Regions from separate parts of the Methylophaga sp. UBA2513 genome, predicted to be linked through region 1. Evidence: riboswitches for the same ligand, from Rfam matches in the RefSeq annotation. Region 1 holds a riboswitch; each other region holds the start of a gene.
What was found. Region 1 has a riboswitch for cyclic di-GMP ahead of B3V56_RS08500 (hypothetical protein). Riboswitches for the same ligand answer to the same signal wherever they lie in the genome.
Positions count from the first base shown of each region.

Region 2: it holds a riboswitch for cyclic di-GMP, as region 1 does, so the genes downstream of both, B3V56_RS14665 (VPLPA-CTERM sorting domain-containing protein) here and B3V56_RS08500 (hypothetical protein) in region 1, are expected to answer to the same signal.
Region 3: it holds a riboswitch for cyclic di-GMP, as region 1 does, so the genes downstream of both, B3V56_RS06025 (hypothetical protein) here and B3V56_RS08500 (hypothetical protein) in region 1, are expected to answer to the same signal.
Region 4: it holds a riboswitch for cyclic di-GMP, as region 1 does, so the genes downstream of both, B3V56_RS12450 (hypothetical protein) here and B3V56_RS08500 (hypothetical protein) in region 1, are expected to answer to the same signal.

Region 1 is NZ_DDNT01000014.1:154,398-158,747, forward strand. Features, by position in the region: gene B3V56_RS08495 (hypothetical protein) at 1-110, opposite strand, end outside; cyclic di-GMP riboswitch class I at 143-222, opposite strand; gene B3V56_RS08500 (hypothetical protein) at 425-874, opposite strand; cyclic di-GMP riboswitch class I at 910-989, opposite strand; gene B3V56_RS08505 (undecaprenyl-phosphate glucose phosphotransferase) at 1,224-2,633, opposite strand; gene B3V56_RS08510 (DHH family phosphoesterase) at 2,694-3,668, opposite strand; gene cysC (adenylyl-sulfate kinase) at 3,679-4,269, opposite strand.
Region 2 is NZ_DDNT01000022.1:108,099-112,448, reverse strand. Features, by position in the region: gene B3V56_RS14670 (DNA alkylation repair protein) at 1-680, opposite strand, end outside; gene B3V56_RS14665 (VPLPA-CTERM sorting domain-containing protein) at 735-1,316, opposite strand; cyclic di-GMP riboswitch class I at 1,334-1,412, opposite strand; gene rlmD (23S rRNA (uracil(1939)-C(5))-methyltransferase RlmD) at 1,640-2,974, opposite strand; gene B3V56_RS14655 (YdbL family protein) at 3,058-3,666, opposite strand; gene B3V56_RS14650 (hypothetical protein) at 3,676-4,350, opposite strand, start outside.
Region 3 is NZ_DDNT01000010.1:36,482-40,831, reverse strand. Features, by position in the region: gene B3V56_RS06040 (EAL domain-containing protein) at 1-1,755, shown strand, start outside; gene B3V56_RS06035 (hypothetical protein) at 1,755-2,279, shown strand; gene B3V56_RS06030 (hypothetical protein) at 2,310-2,492, opposite strand; gene B3V56_RS06025 (hypothetical protein) at 2,695-3,183, opposite strand; cyclic di-GMP riboswitch class I at 3,218-3,296, opposite strand; gene B3V56_RS06020 (molybdopterin-containing oxidoreductase family protein) at 3,526-4,350, shown strand, end outside.
Region 4 is NZ_DDNT01000020.1:154,542-158,891, forward strand. Features, by position in the region: gene B3V56_RS12445 (formate--tetrahydrofolate ligase) at 1-544, shown strand, start outside; gene B3V56_RS12450 (hypothetical protein) at 634-1,344, opposite strand; cyclic di-GMP riboswitch class I at 1,364-1,443, opposite strand; gene djlA (co-chaperone DjlA) at 1,497-2,330, opposite strand; gene ubiB (ubiquinone biosynthesis regulatory protein kinase UbiB) at 2,336-4,006, opposite strand; gene B3V56_RS12465 (ubiquinone biosynthesis accessory factor UbiJ) at 4,050-4,350, opposite strand, start outside.

The sequences.
Region 1 (4,350 bases):
CTGACATCTTGTGTCGCATTCGATGCGCCCGCCACGTCAAAAGATAAAGTCGCTGCATTAACACCAACAGAGAACATTAGAGCTACTAAAAATAGCATCGCTTTTTTCATAATAAACTTCCTTATGCATAAGTTAAAACAAGCAATGCAGCCCAGCCATCTTCAGCGTCAAAGATCTGTGGCTTTCCGACCCCGCCTCACGACGAGTTTGGCTTTAATTAATTATCAAATTTGAGTTTGATAATTACCTATCTGACTTTTTCAGATGGTTCCATGTTAAGGGTCTAGTTCAGAGTCTGTCTATTGTACCTTGGTACAATGTTTACATATATTTACGTAGTCGACCTAGACTTCGTCACTAACAATAACATCAGCCAATAAAAAGGGAGCTTAAGCTCCCTTTTTATTTTCTGTTTTGCTTTTACTTATGCGGCAACAGCAGCTTTTCTACGAAGACCCAAAAAGCCCAATAGAGCTGGAGCAAACAAGAATAACGCTGCTGGAACAGGTACAGCTGAAACACCAAATGACATATTACCCAAAGCAGGTTGAATATCAAATGTTACAGCGTAAAAACCTTCTGCAAGGTTTAACATTGTCGTGAAATCAGGCGCAACGGCGAAAACCATAGTTCCGATTGTAAGTGTACCAGCTACAAACTTGCTAGATGGAGAAAAGTCAAAATCAATAGCAGACAATCCGCCATCGATAACTTCAAGTGTGAAAGACGTTGTAGTATCACCAAATGATGTACTTACTGCACTTGAACCATTATCGAAAATGGTAGCACTGTCTGAAGTTGTTAAGTTGTATGTCGCCGCGTTGGCAGCAACAGAAAACATCATAGCTACGATAAATAGCATCGCTTTTTTCATAATAAACTTCCTTATGCATAGGTTGAAAAAACAAGCAATGCAACCCAGCCATCTTTATATTTAAAGATCTGTGGCTTTCCGACCCCGCCTCACAGCGAGTTTGGCTTTAATTACACAACATCTAACCTGCTGACATTGTGTAAGACCATTTGTATATGATCTTGCTACAAAGCCATCACCGTTGATGTCTATTGTTCTGATTTCTACTGAAAATAATCACGATAACGAGTGTTATCTAGCACCCAAGATTGATGCATCTATTTCAGTAGTATTTCTATGATACCGTGTCTCAGGACAGGCAACAAGTTTATTTTCCTAAGTAAAATTACTAATAAGCTGAGTCGAGATTTCAATAGGCATTTTTACCTACAAACCCCTTAAATATCGTTAAGAAAATAATTTCTATATCCAGAAGTAATGACCAGTTCTGTATATATTTTAGATCGTAATGCACACGACCTTGCATTTTGTCCAAGGTATCAGTTTCCCCCCTAAAGCCATTTATCTGGGCTAAGCCCGTAATACCTGGTTTGACTTTATGTCTCAACATATACCCTTGAATCTGAGCACGGTATTGTTCGTTATGCGCTACAGCATGGGGTCGTGGTCCTACAATCGACATACTTCCGCCCAATGAATTAAAGAATTGGGGTAACTCATCCAGTGATGTTCTTCTCAAAAAGCCACCAAATGGTGTGATACGGCTATCATTTTTTTGTGCTTGTGTGACGGTGTCTCCATCCTCTGTTACCGTCATCGTACGGAATTTCCATACCTTAATTTTTTCACCGTCCATGCCGTAGCGTGTTTGCTTGAAAAACACGGGGCCCTTCGATGTCAATTTAACCCCTGCGGCAATCACCATCATAGGAAGAGCGATCATCGTCAGGATAAGACTACTTAGGATAATATCTTCCAGCCGTTTAAGGATACTATCGATACCAGCAAAAGGGGTTTCATAGACTGAAATGGCGGTGATTCCCTGGTAATCGACCCATCGAGAATTAAGCAAGTTAAATGTGAATAAGTCAGGAACAAGATATACAGAAGCCGTACTATCGGCTAATAGCTCAGTAATGTGTCTGATTCTATGCTCAGCAGACATAGCCAAGGTGATGTAAACAGTATCAACCTTCCCTGCCTTACAATCTTCAATGAGTTGATTGAAATCACCTGCTTTCTTATTTGTTACGACCAGATTAGGTTCTGTTTCTACCCGTTTTTGTGAACGGTCATCATAGTATCCAACCAGCCTAAATCCAGACCAATCCATTTCGTTAAATGCGCTTTCTAACCGTTTACCTAACATTGTCTCACCGACAATAGCCACATTTCTGGTATTGACACCACGAGCTCTAAGAATAGCCAATGATGTTCTTACAATGGCATGCCAGGAAATTAACTCTATAGGTGTCAGTAAAAACCACAAAAAGACAAAGCTATCAAGATAGGTGCCTGAATGAATAAAGAAGATATCAATCATGACCAGAATAAAAACACTGGTAAACCATGAAAACATGACGGCAGAGACTTCTTCCCTTAACGCCGTACCCCGCCACGAACGATAGGCATCTTGCGACTCAGCAAAAAAATTAAATAATACAATAGCGAACAAAAGACTCCATATGTAAAGTACATCCCAAGTCGCTTGGAAAATGTCGAATAAAGCTAAAAACGTTAGCAGGATAATACCGCTATCAATCAGTCTTGATATGGCATTAATTTTTGCGTCGTATTGTCTGATCCTGCCCTGAGCCATCTGTGCTAATTTATCCTATCGTTTTTTAGTCTTTTGATTATAAGTATAAATGACTTTGTATTAGTTGATATTGCTACTGTAATAGTCCTCAACAGTAGAAATTAGTCTTGCAAGCTCGGCTTCTTGTAATAAGTTTATGCCTGCTGCTGCTTTTCTGCCGCCACCTGTGTCGAACTGACCTGCAATAAAATCTGCTCCTTCCTGACGTATTTTAGGAGCTCTGATACTAACGACATAAGCCCCTGAATCAGGTATTTCAGTAAGAATTAAATGTGCTCGAGAAGGAAACTGGTTACTCAAGTAGTTGCTGAAGGTGCCACTAATACGTCTCGCCCATTTATCATCAGGTAAGGTAATAACCCCTACCATATCACTCTCATAACTTAGTTTTTGCTGTTTAGCTTTTGATAAGTCTGAATTGTAGCCTGAATCCAGTGTCTCCATTATCTCTGTATTTTCATTAATAAAATCCAAAGGTGATGAATAGCTTACACACTGTCTATAGAGTTTATCAGGTGTAAAAAACAAATCATCCAGACTCGCACCATAGCCATTATAATTAATATGCTGTCCTAAGGTTTTGAGTTTGATTATCTGGGTTTCAGTGAGGTGTAGTTTTTTTGCATAATTCTCGGCAACATTAGACAGATTATCACCAAAAGCTGCCGTAATTGCCCAGAGCTCATAGGCATGATTGAGGTGCTCATTGACAATTAAAGCTGTGCATTTATTGGGATGCATATCAATCAACGCCTCTAAACGAGGATGACTAATTTGATCTCCTGGGTTGTGGTGATCGGCATAAAAGACTTCAACATCATTTGATAACAAATTTAACAATGCATCGTGATTTTTCTGCATTGATATGTCTAAAACAGTGACTTTTGATGCTTTTTCAACATCTACCCTGCTCAGTAATTTTATATCTCGCTTAACACCTGTAATCAGTTCTGCCTTACTCGGGTTGGCCAGTCTTAATTGAACTAAGGCACATATACCGTCAGCATCGCCATTAAAAACATCAAAGTTGGTCATGGATTTGATTTTAAATTATCTCGTTTTGTTTTAGATAGGTAATCACTCTCGCCACACACTCATCCACATTGAGTTCAGCAGTGTTTAGCGTCACTTCTGCGGAGACTGGCGCTTCATATTCTGAATCTATACCTGTGAAATTTTTTATCTGTCCACTTCTTGCCTTTTTATATAAGCCTTTTGGATCACGTTGTTCACAAGTACTCAGTGGGGTGGATATATAGACTTCAACAAATTCTTTCTCTTCAACGAGATCTCGAACCAGTTTTCTATCACTGCGGAAAGGCGAAATGAAAGCACTCATGACAATGAGACCAGCATCAGCAAATAGCTTTGCCATTTCACCGATACGTCTGATGTTTTCAACACGGTCTGCGTCAGAAAACCCAAGATCTTTATTTAAGCCGTGTCTGACGTTGTCACCATCAAGTAAATAAGTGTGATGTCCTAGCTCAAATAGCTTTTGTTCCACAGCATCTGCAACCGTTGATTTGCCTGCACCACTGAGCCCTGTAAACCATAAAATACATGGCTTTTGTTTTTTTTGTTTTGATCGGTCTAACTTTTCTACTTTATGTTTATGCCAGACGATGTTGTTCATAGTAAAAAAAACGTCCTTATCTGAGTAAGTAAATAATCTATTGAAATAGATATTACCGACTTCAGCAATTATTCCTAGTCT
Region 2 (4,350 bases), on a different contig from region 1:
GAAGCATTTTTTTGCCATTGAGAACAGACATCAATAACCATTTGAGGATGATCTTTACTCATATCATTGATGTTATTAGCCACAGACCGTCTCACATATAGACTCGAATCACTTTTTAACTTCTCAAGAAGCGGCCATATAAGAGCGGGATCATGACGTAGTTCAGCGAGTTGCGGTGCCCAGGGTAAACGCGGGCGAATGCCTTCAGAAGCTAATCTTCGTACATGTTCATCATCATGTTCAGCCCATAACAGCATTTGCTGATAGGTTTCATCAAAGTGAGCCTTCAGAAAAAAACGAATAGCAAACTCAGCTGTAAATAATGAAGTGAGTTTTTCGAGTGCAGCAAAAGAAACGTTGCGATGCTCCAGACCATATAAAGCAACATAATCAATTAATGGCCAGGCTAGGTAATGTGCCCACCCAGAAAAATGTTCATCTCTAAGAGACTCAGCCGCCTCTAATAAGATATTTATTGCATCAACATAATCGTGAGGTAGATAAACATGCAAACTCTTCGCAAGATAATCTGCACGCGTCTTGAGCTCCAGCTCATCTAGTTTGAGAGATGCAGTCTCAATAAAATCCGTTACAGCAAAATCAGGCCACACTGAATGAATCAGAGAGCCGATTTCCTTCACTGCAGGAATATGAAGTTTATTTTTGAGTTGTTCAGCCATAAAAAAAAGCCGCGATGGAATCGCGGCTTTTATCATACGGTATTCTGTCTTAGCTTAGGCAGTTTTTTTACGTCTGCGCATTGCTGTCATACCCATCAAACCAGAACCTAGTAACCATACAGCAGCAGGAACAGGTACTTCGCTAACAGGTGGGCAATATTCGCCATTCACTGTTAACTCAGCCCAGAAAACGTCTTCGCTCCATTTTGAAAACCAAGCCTTGAATGAGATGCCAGCAAGGATTTCGTCAAATAAGTCTGAGCTTAGGCTGAACATTTCAACACCGCCATCCAGAGAACCTAAGTAGCTCAAACCAGTACCATACCAGTTATCAGTATAAGCATATAAATCATCCCACCAACCATTTGCATTTGTCGAAATTTTTAGTGTGGCAGATGTAATGTCTAAATCTGCAGGGTCAGTGATAGCATCGAAATCCATATAACCAAACTCATAATAGTTCGATACTGAGGCAGTAAATGTTTCTGAGTATGTTTCAGGGTTATCACATAAAGATGAATCGTCCCCACAACCACCATGATGGTGGTGGTGACCATGGAAAAATGTTGCTGAAGCAACACTTGAAAAACCTAGCAACATAGCAGCTACTAAAATAGCCGATTTGTAAAATTTCATAGAATTATCCTTGTTTACTATGCAGCCCGGCCATCTTTAAAAAAAGACCCGTGGCTTTCCGTCACATGGCTCACACCAAGGTTGGCTTATCTGTTTATTATGCAATCACTATCTGCAAGATAGATATTAGTGAGTTGTAATGTGCCAAACAATTGTACTTTGGTACTAAAAAGTAAAATAAATCAGCTTATTACGACTCTACTTGTCCGATAACTTCACTGTTAACGGATAAATAAGTCCGACTCAACTTATTCCGGACGATTGCATAATATGAGGATATCTATGTCGGAACAATTGTACTTTGGTACAGTTTTTAATCTTTTTTAACGTTTTTTTACAAATACAGCAATAGACTCGACATGGGTGGTATGTGGGAACATATCCATAATGCCTGCCGATTCCATAATGTAGCCATGCTGGTTCACCAGTTCGCCAGCATCACGTGCTAGCGTTGCAGGATTACATGAGACATATACCAATCGCTCAGCACCTAACGCAGCTAATTGATGCAACACTTCAAATGCCCCACTTCTGGGAGGATCCAGTAAAATCTTATTAAACCCTTTTTGTGCCCAAGGATAATCTTTCAATTCTGTTTGGGTGAGATCCGCTTGCTCAAACTCGGCATTAGATAAGGCATTAAGTGCGGCATTATTTTTTGCGTGTTGTACCAGTGCAGCATCACCTTCAACGCCAACGACCTCTGTCACCCGTTTAGCTAAAGGCAAAGTAAAGTTGCCGAGCCCGCAGAACAAATCAAGAATACGATCTCCATCCTGAACATCCAGCAGCGTCATGGCCCTTTGAATCATTTTTTCGTTAATACCCGCATTCACCTGCGTAAAGTCACTCGGGTCAAACTGTAAGTTCAACCCCGGCTCTGGTGCGTAACTAAGCTGAGCAGACTCAGGCCATAATAAAGACACGGTATCCGGCCCACCTGGTTGCTGATAAATCCATAAATTATTGTTTTGTCCAAAGCTAATCAATGCATTTTTATCAGTCTCGGATAATTCATCCAGATTACGAAACACCAATGCGACATGTTCATCATCCATTGCCACTTCAATCTGAGCGATGCGGTTATAGGCTTCCAATCCACCAATTAATGAAGCTAAATCCGTTAAACGATGACCCACACGTGGATCTAACACTTCACATTGTTCAAGCATGGCAATGTACGGCGATGACTTTTCCCTAAAGCCCACTAAAACTTGTTCTTTTTTAGCGACGTATTTAACGCCGAGGCGTGCTTTACGACGATATCCCCATAATGGACCGGTTAAAGGTTCCAACCACTGTTCAGGGCTTAAGTTACCAAAATGAGTAAAGTGTTCAGCCAATGTGGCCTGTTTATGAGCCAACTGTGCTTCAGGTGACATATGCATCAAACTACAGCCGCCACAAATACTAAAATGCTGACATTTTGCCTCTACCCGATCATCAGCAGCAGACAAGACTTCTACCGTGCGCGCTTCATCATATTTTTTATGAACCCGACTATATTGAAAGTTCACTTTTTCTCCGGCTAATGCGCCATCTACAAAAACAGTTTTGCCTTCGATGCGAGCAATTCCCCTGCCATCATGTGATAATGACTCAATCTCTGCTGTCACAAGCTCTTGCGGTATTCTTTGTCTGCGGCTACGTCTTGCCATTGTTATCTCTTATCTCTGAAAAATAAAAATCCAGTGGTGTTTTCACACCACTGGATATCGTTATTATAATCAATCTGATGTAATTATTTTTGTTTCCAGCTGCCGCCTTGTTGATACCACCAGCCATTAGCAGCATTACTAATCCAACGTTGTGCAAATGTTTGCTGGATATCATTCTGCCATTCTGGATGACCATTGGCTCTGGCGATTTCAGCATATAACGCTTTACGATCATTATTTTCAGCGGCAATCAAGCTGTTTAACTGATTACGGTCTTTTAACGGTACCGACTTAGCATCACGCAATGTAATAAAACCATCATCAGTTAAACCTATTGCGCCACTATTATAGAAAGGCTTCAGGCTTTCATGGCGTGATTTCATATTCGACTGTAATGCATTGATAGCGGGTGAATTGATATTAATATCCGCGCCCGCCGCTTCAGCTTTCGGTACCATCCAGTTCAATATCGACATTGCCAGTGGCAACTTGGCATCTGATACTGAAGACTGCTTATCCTGATCATCAGATTTAATCGTATCAGCGGGGTTTGTATCTGGTCCCCACACATCTTCAATAATTCTATCTGCCGCTTTTTCAGCTGCCGCTGCTGGGAAGTAGATATTTATAGTCACGCACGAGACCAACATTAATCCCGACACCGTCCCCGTTAACCATTTCATGATTTGCATAACCTCTCCTTACTCAATTATCGGTCCAGAACTATTTTGTACCGCTTTGATACGCTCTAATAAATCTGCCCAGTCCACTCTTCGTGTATAACCAATCACATCAATCCATGGTGGTAAACCGCCACCACCTTTCACAATATAGTACCCCTGATCAGCATCTTCGATGCCAGCCATTTCACAGACATCATTTCGTAAATAACAAGACAGTCCTAAACGTTTGTAAGAAAAGTCATCAAAAAAACGTAAAAAACTTCTGGATATCATGCCTGTTGCACCACCGCCAACCTGCGTTAAATTATCTACGGCACGCTGACTGATAACACGTTTCCCCGGATTATCTTCAGACGTTTCTAATGTGGCATCAAACTGGACCGGTTTCCAATCAGACAATCGTAAGTTATGAACAGCTCCGGACACACGACCTGTAATTTTTCCCACATCAAACGTTTTGGTTAACAGTGCTAAATCTAACTCTGTGATATCAATATTGGCATACAGTTGTGGTAATACGCCAAGAGGATCCGTCAAACGCAAGTCGCGAATGACTGTCGTACCATCGAAGACTTTAACTTGTAATGCCCCATCGATAGTTAATTGCTGAGATTGGTATCGCACATGAGGAATAACGCCCGATAACTTACCATGCATTGTCGGCCAGTCCAGTGCCTGCGTTAAACTCTCCAT
Region 3 (4,350 bases), on a different contig from region 1:
TATGGTGGCGAAGACTGCAATATTGGTTGGTTTTACGATATTACTGATCGCTTGAAAAACGAAGAAGCGCTTCGATTACATGCCAGCGTGTTCAACGATGCCTGGGAAGGAATTCTTATTACGGACAAAGAAAACCGGATTATCAGTGTCAATAAGGCCTTTACAGAAATTACGGGGTATACAAAGGACGAGTTAATCGGAAAGGATCCAAAAATCCTGGCTTCAGGGAGGCAGAGCTCAGAATTTTACAAGGAAATGTGGGATTGCATCGAAACAGAAGGGCGCTGGCGTGGAGAAATATGGAATCGTAAAAAGAATGGGGAATTTTTCGCTGAAATCCTGACGGTTAGTGCGATCAAAAATTCTCAAGGTGAAATTATCAGTTACCTTGGGTTATTTGTCGATATTACCGAAATTAAAAAAACAGAACATTTATTAGTGAATATGGCGCATTACGATGCGTTGACCCAGCTAGCAAATCGTACATTACTCTCAGATCGGTTGGAGCAGGCTCTTTCCGTTGCTAAACGCAACGAGAAAATTTTGGCGGTGTGTTTCCTCGATTTAGATGGCTTCAAACCGGTTAATGATGAGTTTGGTCATGAAACGGGCGATAAGCTTTTAGTTGCTGTGGCAGAAAGGCTAAGGCAAGTGACGCGCTCTGGTGATACTGCTGCCAGGATGGGCGGTGATGAATTTGTCGTACTCATCAGCAATATCAATAGTATTGATGAGCTTGACCCCATCTTGACCAGGTTGAGCCAGAAAATAGCAGAACCCATCAAACTTAATCGCCGAAAACATCATGTGACGGCCAGTATTGGTGTCGCGATTTACCCTATTGATAATGTCGATGGCGACACACTGATCCGCCATGCCGATTTGGCTATGTATGAAGCCAAACAAGCTGGTCGAGATGGCTATCATATATTTGATGCCAAGCTCGATCAGCAAATGCACGAATACCACACACAATTGGAGCGCTTACACTTGGCTTTAATTGGCGAAGAATTCCGTCTGTATTATCAGCCCAAAGTCGATCTCCGTCATGGGCGCGTGATCGGGGTAGAAGCACTGATCCGTTGGCAACACCCTGAAAAAGGTTTATTAGGTGCCATGGAGTTTTTGCCTATCGTCGAAGGGCATGAGTTCAGCGTTGAAATGGGGGATTGGGTATTAAAAACGGCGTTGAAACAGCTGAATGCGTGGCAAGAGCAAGGGCTCAATATTCAGGTCAGTATTAATGTGTCTGCCAAGCAAATTCAACACACTGATTTTCTGAAGAAGCTGGAAGCATCACTGAATCAATATGAAAGCATATCCCCCGAATCGATTGAGCTGGAGATATTGGAAACATCGGCATTGGAAACCGTGCAGACATCTCAGGTTGTGGCCGCTGCGAGTAATTATCTCGGCGTGCCGTTTGCATTAGATGACTTTGGAACTGGCTACTCTTCATTGACTTATCTGAGAAAGTTACCGGTGAAGACATTAAAAATCGATCAGAGCTTTGTAAGAGATATGCTGAGAAATGATGAAGATATGGCTATCGTTAAAGGCATTATTGAACTCGCACAGGTTTTTAAACGTGACATCATTGCTGAAGGTGTGGAATCAACGGAGCATTTTCAGTACCTGCTTGATATGGGATGTGACATGGCCCAAGGCTACGCTATCGCTAAACCTATGCCTGCAGAAGAGGTGTGCGACTGGATAAAAAATTATGAAAAAGCTCAACAGGGTAAAAGTGAATAATGGCAAATATTCTTCTCGATAAAACACATAAACAACTGATTCAATCAGCCATTGGTTTGGGCAATTGGTTATTAAATTTTGATGTGTTATCTGCAGATGATAAAAAAGCAGTGATAGCTATACAGGATGTTCTGAAAAAATTACCGAAAATCAATGATGGCACGCTAGCGATGTTGGGTGTGAGTATTGAAACGGGTGATGAAGAACAAGGATTGGTTCGAGGATGGGATGTCAGCGTGGAGTACTTTGCTGATGATCCTGAACAACAGGGTGGACTAGAACTATTCAGCTCTTATCTGCCGATACCTGAGACAACAGATAAAGACATTTTGGCCTTAAAGAAACAACATGAGGTGTATTTTCATTGGCCAATAGGGGATGTGTGTAACCTGGTGAAACAGGAACAGGCAGAGCAGTGGATGAAAGAGGTAAGCCAACCCGAAGCCTTGCTTATGACGGGAAGTCGATTAAGAGCAGAACTGGTTTACAAAGATTTTTATTCTGAGATTGAGTTGCCATTCTGAGATAACAGGCAAAAAAAAAGCCTGAGAAAATCAGGCTTTTACATTTAGGTTATTACCTTGAGTGGCAGTAGGTGCGGGTAGTGCCGAATCGATAAGTTTGAGTGCATTGGCACCATCGAGTTTGGCTTTGTTGTTACTCATTTGAGCACTCTTCACCATAAGATAGTCATCAATACTGATCTTTGGGCTGCCTTGTGTTGCTGAAATACTCATTTCTTACCTCCTACTTTTTGTGCCATCTTACATGACCTTCGTCATTTCCAACGATAAATAGTTCACATAATTATGTATCGGCACGAGCTTGTAAAACTATAGCTTTCATTATGTTGCCGTGATACTGCATGAGTTAATCAACATCATTTACCATAAAAAAAGGGAGCCGAAGCTCCCTAATTGAACGACTGTATGAGATACCTTAGGCAGTGGCTAAACTTTTTTTGCGTAGGCTTAAGAAACCTAATAATGCTGGTGCAAATAAAAATAAAGCGGCTGGCAGTGGGACGGCTGAAACAGACACGTCATACTGAACAGCACCTGAAGTGGCATCAACAATACTTAATACGTAATCAACACCTGTTACTAAAACAGCAGTAAAACTGAAGTCTTCAGTGATGGCATATGAGACAGTGCTACCGACAGCACCAAACACTAATGTTGCTGCTGTGATAGCAGGGTTGAAAGACCACCCTATGACAACAGGTGTATCTACATCAGTAGAAAGAGTGAATGCTGAATTCCAATCACCCGCATTTGAAACAGTACCACCAGCAAGCACAACAGCGTTGTCTGATAAATAAACGTTTTGACTAGCACCGTCTGCATCGACTGCACTAAGTGACAACGTTGCAGCATTCACACTGATTGAGAAAAATAAAGCTACGACAAATAGCATCGCTTTTTTCATAAAAATTCCCTTATGTTTAGATTGAAAAAACAAGCAATGCAACCCAGCCATCTTCACTTGGAAGACCTGTGGCTTTCCGACCCCGCCTCACGACGAGTTTGGCTTTGATTAACAACTGATGAAAAAAATCCAACACAGTAAGGCCCCGCTAAATGGTGAATTGTTCATCCAGCTATAGTGTAGATAAGCACTGTTACAGGAAAATGTCAGAATCGAAAACAGATGAATATACAAATGATGACCTAACTTGATGATACGGCGGGCATATTTCCCGTTCTCAACTGGTGTATAGTCAGATGAATAATAAAAAAATAAAAACACATCAGAGAAGGAGAGAGCAAAATGGCAAGCGTATTAAAAACGACGCATCATGGTGGCTGTCCACATGATTGTCCTGATACCTGTTCCATGGTGTATGAGGTTGAAAATGGTCAACTGACCTCAGTTAAAGGCAATAAAGAACATCCAATGACGCGAGGTGGGTTGTGCGTCAAACTCAAAGATTATGAAAAGCGTCACTATCATCCGGATCGTCTGCTTCACCCCATGCGCCGAACCGGGCCCAAGGGAAGTGGGCAGTTTGAACGCATTAGTTGGGATGAAGCACTTGATGAGATCACCAGCCGCTGGAAAGCGATTATCGACGAGTATGGTCCTCATGCCATTTTGCCTTATAGCTATCTGGGTAATCAGGGGCTGGTGCATGGCTTAAATGGCGGCGATGCTTTTTTTAACAAAATGGGCGCAACCGTTTGTGAGCGGACTTTTTGCGGCGAAGGTTCTTGTACAGCCTGGTTGCTGACAGTGGGGCCAACAGCTGGGGTCGACCCTGAGAGTTTTATCCATTCTAAATACATCATCCTCTGGGGATGTAATTCGGTGAGTACCAATGTCCACCATTGGCACATTGTCAAAGATGCCCAGAAGCAGGGCGCCAAAGTCGTCGTTATCGATCCCTATAAATCCAAAACAGCGAAAGAAGCGGATTGGCACATTGCGCCTAAACCCGGCACTGATGGTGCTTTAGCCATGGCTATGATACATGTGATTATTGAAGAAGGACTTCAGGATCAAGACTATATCGACAACTACACAGTGGGGTTTGAGGCCTTATCTGAAAGAGCCAAAACCAGAACACCAGAATGGGCTGCCTCGATAACGGGTGTG
Region 4 (4,350 bases), on a different contig from region 1:
TGTTGCCATCAATCACTTTGTTAATGATAGCGATGCAGAAATAGAACTAATTACAACGGCTGTAAAAGAAATGGGAGCTGAAGCCATTCTTGCTCGTCATTGGGCACAAGGTGGGGCCGGTGCCGAAACACTGGCGGAACGTGTTGTCGAAATACTGGATAGCCCTGCTGAGCCTTGTCGTCTGTTATATCCTGATAGTTTACCGCTATGGGACAAAATTAATCAGGTTGCTAAACGTCTATATGGCAGTGGTGAAGTCGTTGCTGATAAAAAAGTGATGGATAAGATCGCTATGTTGAACGAGCAGCACGGGGATATTCCAGTTTGTATGGCAAAAACACCGTATTCTTTTAGCAGTGACCCGAGCTTACGTGGCACGGCTGAGAATCATACGCTGACAATTCGTGATGTTCGTCTGTCAAACGGTGCTGGTTTTCTGGTTGTACTTTGTGGGGATGTGATGACTATGCCTGGATTACCTAAGCACCCAGCTGCTGAACGTATTGATATTGATGATAATGGCTCAATAGTCGGGCTGTTTTGATATAAAAAAGCTCAAATATTAAGGGTGTTAAGCAAAAAAGCCGTAGAAGTTTATCACTACGGCTTTTTTCTTTTATGTGCTTAAATTTTTTAAGCCTGAGTATTCACCTTGCGGCGCAAACCAAGAAAACCTAACAACGCTGGAGCAAACATCCATAAGGCAGCAGGTACAGGCACTGCTGATGGCGTTTGGATATAACTAGCAAAGCCAGTTTCTTCAAAGTTAATTTCATGTGAAAGTGATGCATAAATGAATAATGCATTATCAAGCAGAATATCAGCAGAAGGTAATGTTGATATAGGGCCAGTGAAAAAGTCTTTATCAAACATCATCAGGCCAGACAGAGAAAAACTTTCTGTGAATTCAGACACCGGAAAAAGAGTGCTAGTTGTAAATAGAATCGCATCACCTGTGATATCAGGATTAAGACCTTTATTCACCATCGATGTAACGATATCTGTATTGAATGCATCAAGGTTTGCAATAGTATTATCTAATATACTGAGAGCAAACTGGCTGCCATCAAACAAAGTGGGGGCAGCTGTACCTGAGAGAACGTAATTTGATGATACGTATGTACTCACTGTGCCTGTGCTTGGAAGAGCATATGATGAGTAAAGGGTCGCTGATGCTAGGTCTGTATCGTAAGACCATGTAGCTGGTGCAGACTGGCCGAGCAATGAACTTAGGTCGCCATTAGCTGTTTGCCATGAACCATTAGTTGATAAGCTTGTTGCAGCTATAGCAGCGTTAGTTAAACCAGTAAATAAAGCCAGTGCGATAAAAACTATTTTTTTCATGTGTTCTTTCCTTAGATATTATTGCAGTACAGCCACCTTAGTATCATAAGGTCTGTAACTTTCCGTCCTTGGTTCACACCGAGTTTGGCTTTGGTTAAAGTGTTTCCAGAAAAAATAGTACCAAACAGATAATAATAAATAAAACGAAATTGTTAATTTTGTTCTCGATGTTTTTTTATTAAATCGTATGCTAACTGAATTTCTTTCGCTTGCTCTGTGGCAACGGCAATCATATCTTCTGGAACGCCTTGTCCCATGAGTTTATCCGGATGATATTGGCTCATCAGTTTTCGATAAGCACGTTTAATTTCTTGATTAGAACTCTTTTCAGTCACCCCAAGCGCTTTATAAGCATCGGCCAATTCATCAGAATAAGAGCGCTGCGGACCGGAAGAGTATTGCTGCTGATGACCTCTTGCGAAACTTGCCTGGCTCATCACCATATCCAGAATACGGTTAAACTCGGCCCGGTTATATCCTAACTGAGCAGAGACTTGTTCCAGAATATCTTTTTCTTGTGGATCAAGCTTACCATCGGCTAAGGCCATGACTATCAGGTAAACCAGTAAGACTTGTTTTAGATTAAACGTATTACCACAATGTTGTTTGAAATGATTCATTGTGTCTGTAATATCAAAGTCGGGTTCTGCGCCTCGCTTAAATTGGCGGATGGCTTCTTGTCGATGCTCACCCGACATCCCCATTTTTTTGATAAAGGCTTCCACGTGATCGATTTCAATCTGGCTGATTCGACCATCTGCCTTCGCTAGTTTCCCCATCAAAACAAACACAGTTTCAAGAAAAACTGTTTGACGGGTTTGACTTGTAAATGGATTAGCACCGCCCAGACCATACGCTCGTATACGGTCAGCAAAACCACCAAACAGTAAGCCAATCAGTGCGCCAAAAATTCCTAAAATGAGTAATCCTACACTCATCGTACTGAGTAATATAAAGCCTAGAATAAGGCCAATCCACTTAAACATAACAATTAACTTTTGTTTGAAATACTAAAATAAATAAGACCGAGCCCCCATAGCCCAAATACCCAGCTCAGTACTGGTAACCCTGCAAACATAGTTGTCGAGTAACCATCGAGACCGGTGATAACGGCAGCGCCTACCAAAAATGCAGCGCCAGAGGTAGCAGCAGCACTACGATAACTGGCTTTTTTGATTTCTTTACGCAGCTGTTGAATATCATGTGATGCTAAATTAACGTTCAGCTGACCATCTTGGGCTCTCTTAGTCAGGTCATATAATAGACGCGGCATCTCGGGTAAGGTTTCAGCCCAATGAGGAGCTTCTTGCTTTAGTGTTCTTAACGCTGCTTGCCAGCCCATTTTTTCCTTCATCCATGATTCTAAAATGGGTTTGGCTGTTTTCCATAGATCCAGATCTGGATAGAGGTCACGGCCCAAGCCTTCAATATTCAGTAAGGTTTTTTGTAGCAGCACCAACTGTGGTTGTACTTCCATATTAAAACGACGCGCTGTTTGGAAAAGTCTCAGCAGCAGTTGTCCGAAAGAAATTTCTTTTAAAGGACGAGCGAATATGGGTTCACAAACACTTCTTATGGCTGCTTCAAACTCATCAAGTCGAGTCTCAGCCGGCACCCAGCCTGATTGCACATGTAACTCGGCAACCCGGCGATAGTCATGATTGAAAAAGGCAAGGAAATTTTCAGCTAAATAACGCTGATCATCTGGAGATAATGTCCCCATGATGCCAAAATCAACAGCAACATAACGTGGATTTGCCGGATCATGACTATCCACCATGATATTACCGGGATGCATGTCCGCATGGAAAAAACTATGCTTGAATACTTGGGTGAAAAAGATTTCGACCCCCATTTCTGCCAGTTTTGCCATATCCACACCTTTCGCGATTAAACCTTCAGTATCGCTAATAGGCGTGCCATAAATACGTTCTTGAACCAGGATATTAGGCTTGGTCAGCTTCCAGTATATCTTGGGGACATATAGTAAGGTGGTGCCTTCAAAATTGCGTTGCAGTTGAGAGGCTGAAGAGGCCTCGCGCAACATATCGAGTTCATCAAAAAGGTTCTTCTCAAGCTCAGCTACGATCTCTCTGGGCCGTAATCGTTTTCCCTCAGACCAGTATCGTTCAGCAAAAGATGCCAAGGTATACAACAAAGCAATATCACGCTTGATAATGGGCTCTATGCCAGGACGAACCAGTTTTATAACGACTTGCTCACCACTTTTTAATGTAGCTGCGTGTACTTGTGCGATGGAAGCTGAAGCAAGCGGTTCAGGTTCAATATGAGCAAATAATGTCTCAATGGATTCTGCTTCATAGGCTTTATCAATCAGTTGTTTTGCTTGCTCAGCGGGAAAAGGTGCTACTTGGTCTTGAAGTTTAGCTAATGAATTGGCTATGTCAGGCGGCAAGAGATCGCGACGCGTTGATAACACCTGTCCAAACTTTACAAAGATAGGTCCTAAGTCCTGTAATGCCAGTCTTAATCTTTCGCCTCGAGGCAGTGTCGATTGTTTATTGCGCCAGCGATGTGGCGATAAAAAACTGAAATACCGAAGCGGACGCAATAAATGGATTGCTTTGATCACTTCGTCCAGGCGATGTTTTGCCAGGACGTGATTAATTTGAATCAGCCTGGATAACTGATTAGCCTTCATTAATGGCTCCTTACATGGTTATGACTGCGGTCAAGAGACAATGTCAATACTCTGTTTTCAACCTGTTTATTCGTGCTTCAAGTCGATCGATATCCGCAGTTAACCTGTCCACATCATTCATAAAGTCATCAATTTGAATCTTGTCCGGTAATATGTGCGCTTCTTCACGAAGGTACTCGGAAAGTGACATAGATAATGAACGTTGAGTTGCATTCAGCCATGAGAAACTGTGTTTAATCGCATAACTAAGCGGTTGGGCGATAACGTCACCAGTTACGTTGGCTATTTGTTGTTCCCAATCAAAATCGAAACCATCCAGTACGTCTTGTAATTGTTTAGCGAAC